3 regions of the Streptomyces altiplanensis genome follow, and region 3 is predicted to be linked to each of the others. Evidence: riboswitches for the same ligand, from Rfam matches in the RefSeq annotation. Region 3 holds a riboswitch; each other region holds the start of a gene.
What was found. A riboswitch is a leader RNA that binds a small molecule or an ion and turns the genes downstream of it on or off. The one in region 3 is predicted to bind cobalamin.

Region 1 (2,253 bases), on a different contig from region 3:
AGGCCGCGCCCTTGCGCCGGCCGCCCTGGTTCACGGCGGCGACCGACGAGTCGAGGGTGCGCAGGAAGGGGACGATGCCGTTGGAGTGGCCGTTGGTGCCGCGGATCAGGGAGCCGCGGGCGCGGATACGGGAGTACGAGAGGCCGATGCCGCCCGCGTGCTTGGAGAGGCGCGCGACCTCGTGGTAGCGGCCGTAGATCGAGTCGAGCTCGTCGAGCGGCGAGTCCAGCAGGTAGCAGGACGACATCTGCGGGTGGCGCGTACCGGAGTTGAAGAGCGTGGGCGAGGACGGCAGGTAGTCCAGGCGGCTCATCAGGCGGTACAGCGCGGCGACCTCGTCGGCGGCCTCGGGGGAGTCGTCCTTGGCCAGACCGGACGCCACGCGCAGCATGAAGTGCTGGGGCGTCTCGATGACCTGACGGGTGATGGGGTGGCGCAGGAGGTAGCGGCTGTAGACCGTGCGCAGGCCGAAGTAGCCGAAGCGGTCGTCGGCGGCCGGGTCGGCCAGCGCGTCGAGGCGGGCCGCGTGGGCGGACACGAACTCGGCCGTACGGTCGGCGATCAGGCCCTCGCGGTGGCCGACGGAGACCGACTCGGAGAAGGTGCGGACGCCCTGCGTCGCCGCCTCGTCCCGGATCGTGCGGGTCAGCAGCCGGGCCGCGAGGCGGGAGTACGCCGGGTCCTCGGAGATCAGCCCGGCGGCGGCGTCGGTGGCGAGGCCCCGCAGCTCGGCCGCGTCCGACGCCGCGTTGCGGCCGCGCAGGGCGGCCGCGGCGACTCTGCCCGGGTCGGTGTCGGGGAGGTCGGCGGTCAGGTCGGTGAGGGTCCGCAGGAGCGCGGTCCCGGGGCCGTCGGACGACTGCGTCGACTCCGTTGAACCCGTCGGCTCCGTGGCAGTTGCCGGATCGGCTGGCGCGATGGTCACGGGGTGCTCTCCCTCGCTCGGCTCGGGGCCGGCGGGGAACGGGGGGCGTACGGGCACGCCTCACCCCTGAGGGGCGGCACACCACGCAGCGTCCACCGGCCCAACCGCGAGGCCCGGACGTGTCGGTATCCGGTTCGGTCGAGCCGGATACGCCGTCGGCAGGTCCTCGGACTCCTGGGTGCGCAAAAGCGTACCGATCACACCGTTGCGGGACAGTTCCGGATTCGCACCGGATTCCCCTGCGGCGACAGCGAGGTTGAGCATACATGTGGGGGCGGCTGGGTGTTGCACCCCCCAGATGTTGTGTCGGGTGGCCGATGTCATGGCGAGGGCGGAAATTTCTCCTCCCCGTCCGTGGCCGGAAAAGGGCACGCTCCGGGCCCCCTGGCACAGCCTCCGGCCGCGTGCCCCCAGGCGCCGGGCGGGCCTGACGCGGTGCGCGGGTGCGGTGGATTCCCTGCTTCGCGCGGGACACGCGAACGGGCCGCCGCACCCCCCGGAGGGGACGCGGCGGCCCGTGGGAATCGCTCAGCAGCAGCGGAAGCCCTCGCGGGGGTCCGCCTCCCGGGCGTCCGTGCGGCTGCGTTCGAACGCGCGCCGGGACATGACCGGCGCCTCGGGGTCGCAGGACCTCGCGTGCGCCACGTACCGGTCGTACGCCGCCTCGCCGGTCAGTTCGCGGACGTACCAGCGGATCCGGCCCGCCGCGCGGCGCACGCCCGTCAGGGTCATTCGGGGGTCCCCGCGCCGGCCGCCGCGGCCTCCTTGCGGGTGTCGCCCTCCGGACCGACGCCGGCCGCGGCCAGCTCGGCCTTCTCCTCCTTGGTCGCGATGATCGAGGCGGGGGCGACGATCCTGGACTCGACGTACGGCGCCTCGTGGAGCTTGACGCTCTCGGGGGCGCGGACGGCCTTGAGGCAGACCCGGCCGGCGTCCGCGAGCACCACGAGGATGAGGACCGCGAAGAGTGCGCACAGCACGCCGTCGACCGTCGAGTTGGTGACCACGGTGTGCATCTGGTCCATGTTCTTGGCGGGCGGCAGCACCTGGCCCGAGTCGATGCCCGCCTGGTACTTGTCGCGCTGGGCGAAGAAGCCGACCTTCACGTCGTCCGAGAAGATCTTCTGCCAGCTGGCGGTGAGCGTGACCGCCACGTCCCAGGCGAGCGGTACCCCGGTGACCCACGCCCACTTCAGACGGCCGGACTTGACGAGCAGCACGGTGCAGACGGCGAGGGCGACGGCGGCCAGCAGCTGGTTCGCGATGCCGAACAGCGGGAAGAGCTGGTTGATGCCGCCCAGCGGGTCGTGCACGCCGACCCACAGGAA
Region 2 (2,253 bases), on a different contig from region 3:
TCCGCACCATGGGCAAGGGCCTCACCGACCTCCGTCCGCCGCAGGGCTTCTCCGCCCAGACCAGCGCCGCGACCGTCATCCTGGCCTCCTCGCACCTCGGCTTCTCCCTCTCCACCACCCAGGTCTGCTCCGGCGCCGTGATGGGCGCGGGCCTCGGCCGCAAGGGCGGCGTGGTCCGCTGGTCCACCGCCACCCGGATGTTCGTCGCCTGGGGTCTGACGCTGCCGGCCGCGGGACTGGTCGCCGCGGGCGCCGAGTTCCTCACCGGGCAGGGCACCTGGGGCATCGCCGTGGTCGCCTTCCTGCTCGTCGGCGGCTCCGCCGTCATCTGGGCCCTGTCGCGCCGCAAGCCGGTCGACCACACCAACGTCACCGACGACGAGATCGGCGAGCCCGCCGGTGTGGTCACCACGGCCATGGCCGCCGTCAGCGTGCCGCCCACGGCCGGCGCCGTCGCCTCCCTGGCCGCCGAGGAACTCAAGACGACCATCCCGGCCCCGGCCGGCAGCTCCGCGGAGCCGGCCAGCCCGGCCCCGGTGTAAGGACAGAGGACGGATCGCATGAACATCGACTGGGCAGCTCTCGGCTCCGTATTCGGCGTGAGCCTCGTGGTCACCGTGTCCCTGGTGGGCCTGTTCACCCTCGGCATCGTGGGCCTCTCCAAGCAGGAGAGCGCCTCCGCGCAGGGCGGCGGCTCCGCCGTCATGGCCCGCACCGGCGCCTACGCCTGCTTCGCGCTGTGCGCGGCGGCCGTGGCGTACGGGATCTACCTGATCGTCGTCTGACGCGACGACCGCCCCGCGCGCCGACCGCACTCTCCCGAAACCGTCCCGCCACCGGCCTTTACCGGCCATCGGCGGGGCGGTTTCTGTGTGCCTCGGCACACTCTCCCGTCGCAGGTCAACAGCAAGTTGACGACGTTCGCGGAGCGTGGTGGACTGCCCGAGCCGAATACGGCGGCACGAGAGGAAGTCCGGTGCGAATCCGGCGCGGTCCCGCCACTGTGACCGGGGAAGACGAAGAAGTCCCCGGGAGCCAGGAACTCTCACCGCCGGTCACGTCGAACCAGGGCGCGGACCCTGAGTGAGGACATACCGCCATGCCCGGCTGCCGTTCAGTCGTTCCTGTCAGCCCTGTCAGCCCTGTCAGTCCTGACATTCCCGTGCGTAGGACGCGTTCGCTTCGAGGCGCATCGGCCTGCTGAGCCATGCGTGCCGATCGCATCTTCGCGTACGGCGCCACCGCCGGCCTGATCGGCGACCTCGTCCTCGGTGATCCCCGCCGCGGGCACCCGGTCGCCGCGTTCGGGCGGGCCGCGGGCGCCGTCGAGTCCCTGCTGTGGCGTGACCACCGCGGGTGGGGCGCGGTGCACACCCTGGTGTGCGCCGGAGGCGCGGCGGGCGCCGCCGCGCTGGCCTCCCGTGCCGTACGCCGCTCCCCCGCCGCCGCCGTCGCGCTGACCGCCGCCGCCACCTGGGCCGTCGTCGGAGGTACGTCGCTGGGCCGCGAGGCGCGCGCCGTGGGCAGCGCCCTGGAGGCCGGGGACGTCGAGGTCGCCCGCGAACGCCTCCCCCACCTGTGCGGGCGCGACCCGCAGGCGCTGGACGCGCAGCAGATCGCCCGCGCCGTCGTCGAGTCCGTGGCCGAGAACACCTCGGACGCGGTCGTGGGCGCGCTGGTGTGGGGCGCCCTGGGCGGGGTGCCGGGGCTCGTGGCCTTCCGCGCCGTCAACACGCTTGACGCCATGGTGGGGCACAGATCGGCCAGATACCTGCGCTACGGCTGGGCCTCGGCCCGCCTCGACGACGTGGCCGGCTGGCCCGGCGCCCGGCTGACGGCCGCCCTCGCGGTCGTGGCGGGCGGCGATCCGCGCGGTGCGGTGCGGGCCTGGCGTACGGACGCGGCCAAGCACCCGAGCCCCAACGCGGGCCCCGTGGAGGCCGCCTTCGCCGGCGCGCTCGGCGTGCGGCTCGGCGGAACGCTCTCGTACGCGGGCCGGGTCGAGCACCGGCCCGTGCTCAACGCCGCCGGGCGGCCCGTCGGCGTACCGGACATCGAGCGGGCGGCGCGGCTGTCGCGCCGTGTCGGGGCGCTCGCACTGGCGGCGGCCGTCGGGGGGCGGTTGGCGCTCGGTGCGCTGCGACGCGGCGCGCGCGGTGGCACACGTACAGGAAAGGGACACGCATGAGCGGTTCACTGGGGGGCGGTCTGCTCGTCGCGGGGACCACGTCCGACGCCGGCAAGAGCGTCGTG
Region 3 (2,253 bases):
GCCGCTGCTCGGCGGGGTGATCGACACGATGGACGTGAAGGCGGTGCCGCTGGTGCTGTTCGCACTCGCCGTCGCCTGTGCGGTCCTGAGCCTGTGGCTGCACACGAACGCACCCGACCCCGATGGTGTCTCCCGCCCACGCGAAGCGAGCCGGACGGACGCCGCCGCGACCCGAGGAACTGAGGCAACCGAGGCATGAAAGCCGTTCTCTTCGACATGTTCGGTGTCATAGCGCGTGTCCAGTCACCCGAGTCCCGAGCTGTGCTGGAACGCACGGCCGGCGGCGAAAGCGACCGGTTCTGGGAGGCGTACTGGTCCCGGCGCACCCCCTACGACCGCGGCGACGTGACCGGTCCGGCGTACTGGAAGGGGGTCTGCGCCGAGCTCGGAATCTCTCTGGACGCGCGCCTGACCGACGATCTGATAGCCGCCGACCTGGCCGGCTGGAGCGAGACCGACCAGCGCAGCGTCGATCTGCTCACCGCCCTCGCCGACCGCGGGATCACCTGCGGCCTGCTCTCCAACATCCCCGAGGAACTGGCCGTGCGCTACGAGACCAGCGAGCCCTGGCTGGAGCACTTCTCGGTGATCGGCTTCTCCTGCCGGATCGGCAGCGTCAAGCCCGAACCGGCCGCCTACCAGTGGTGTGTCAGGGCACTGGGACTGCCCCCTGATGAGATCCTGTTCGTCGACGACCGGGCCGAGAACGTCCGGGCCGCCCAGGAACTGGGGCTCCAGGGGCACGTGTTCACCTCCCCCGCCGAACTGGAGACCACCCTGCGTGCCACGCCGGAGGCTGCGTCGCAGTGACGACGGCCACCCTTGCTCCTCGCGCTCCGCGCCGCCGCGCAGGGCTGATTCCCGCCACCGTGCCGGGAGACCGAGACGGGCCGCGGTCTCGCGGGGGCGCCCTGCTCCAGGGCGTGCCGGCCGGCCGCGGCCCTGGGCGCGAGCCGCTCTGTCCGGGGCCGGCAGCAGACGGAAGCCGCGAACGCCGGCACGGATCCGGCCACGCTGCGTGTGCACGACGGGGTGTGCGCCGGATTCTCCCCTGGCGGGGCGCCCTTCCGTACGCGCTAAGCTGCAAGCGCCCCGCGGGGGAAGTCCGGTCGAAGTCCGGCGCTGACCCGCAACGGTAGGCGGAGCCCAACACGTGGCCCCGTAAGCCCGGTTACCCGCGGTGGTGATGGCTCCTGTCAATTCGCCGTGGACTGCGAGAGGGCGCTGCGCAGGGCGCCCGGCGTCCCGGGCCGCTCCTTTGCTCACGCAGGTGCACGGCCCGAGGCGAAAGCGAACCGCCCGTGGCCACACCCCTCGAACTCAAACCCGCCCTGCCACCGCACCTGCCCCGCGCCGGCGCCGGCCCCGCGCCGCCCCAGCGCGTGTCACTGCCGCTCCTCCTCACCGCCCTGTGCGCCGCGCTTGTGCTCTCCATCCTCTGCGGGGCGGGGATCGGGGCGTCGGGGCTCTCCTGGGGGGAGGTGCTGCGCCATCTGTGGGCCGGGCTGACAGGCGGACTCATATCCCCCGACCAGGTCCCGGCTTACACCATCGTGTGGGAACTGCGCTTTCCACGAGCCGTACTGGCCGCAGTCGTCGGGGCCGGCCTGTCGGCCATCGGCGTCGCCGTGCAGGCCATGGTCCGCAACGCTCTCGCCGACCCGTTCGTCCTCGGCATCTCCTCCGGCGCGGCCGTCGGCGCCAACGCCGTGCTCCTGTTCGGAGCCTTCGGCGCGCTCGGTCTCTGGGCCCTGTCCACGGCGGCCTTCCTCTCCGCGCTCCTCGCCATGACGCTGGTGTACGCCATCGCCCGCACCGCTGACGGCCTGACCCCACTGCGGCTCGTCCTGACGGGCACCGCGATGTACTACGGCTTCTCGGCCGTCACGACGTTCATGGTGTTCGCGGCCGAGCGTGGTGAGGCGGCCCGCTCCGCGATGATGTGGCTGCTCGGCAGCCTCGGCGGAGCCAACTGGGCCTCCGTACCGATCGCCGCCGGAGCCGTACTCGCCGGCCTCGCCCACCTCACTGTGTCGGCGCGCCGCCTGAACGCCCTGGCGATGGGCGACGAGACCGCGGCCGCCCTGGGGGTGGACGCGGGGAAACTGCGCAAGGAACTGTTCCTGGTCTGCGCGGCCGTCACCGGGGCGGTGGTGGCGGTGAGCGGCGCGATCGGCTTCGTCGGACTGATGGTCCCGCACGCCGCACGGATGCTGGTCGGCGCGGACCACCGCCGGCTGCTGGCCGTCGCAC

Region 1: another riboswitch for cobalamin. It lies ahead of ACWD0Y_RS07745 (ribonucleoside-diphosphate reductase subunit alpha); the one in region 3 lies ahead of ACWD0Y_RS16950 (FecCD family ABC transporter permease).
Region 2: another riboswitch for cobalamin. It lies ahead of ACWD0Y_RS09515 (cobalamin biosynthesis protein); the one in region 3 lies ahead of ACWD0Y_RS16950 (FecCD family ABC transporter permease).

What each region holds. Positions count from the first base shown of each region.
Region 1 covers NZ_JBSFUB010000011.1:4,210-6,462, forward strand. The annotation lists gene ACWD0Y_RS07745 (ribonucleoside-diphosphate reductase subunit alpha) at 1-925, opposite strand, end outside; cobalamin riboswitch at 1,066-1,189, opposite strand; gene ACWD0Y_RS07750 (YbdD/YjiX family protein) at 1,454-1,657, opposite strand; gene ACWD0Y_RS07755 (carbon starvation CstA family protein) at 1,654-2,253, opposite strand, start outside.
Region 2 covers NZ_JBSFUB010000013.1:113,061-115,313, reverse strand. The annotation lists gene ACWD0Y_RS09525 (anion permease) at 1-542, shown strand, start outside; gene ACWD0Y_RS09520 (hypothetical protein) at 561-785, shown strand; cobalamin riboswitch at 918-1,064, shown strand; gene ACWD0Y_RS09515 (cobalamin biosynthesis protein) at 1,208-2,188, shown strand; gene ACWD0Y_RS09510 (cobyric acid synthase) at 2,197-2,253, shown strand, end outside.
Region 3 covers NZ_JBSFUB010000033.1:38,024-40,276, forward strand. The annotation lists gene ACWD0Y_RS16940 (MFS transporter) at 1-199, shown strand, start outside; gene ACWD0Y_RS16945 (HAD family hydrolase) at 196-810, shown strand; cobalamin riboswitch at 1,051-1,198, shown strand; gene ACWD0Y_RS16950 (FecCD family ABC transporter permease) at 1,344-2,253, shown strand, end outside.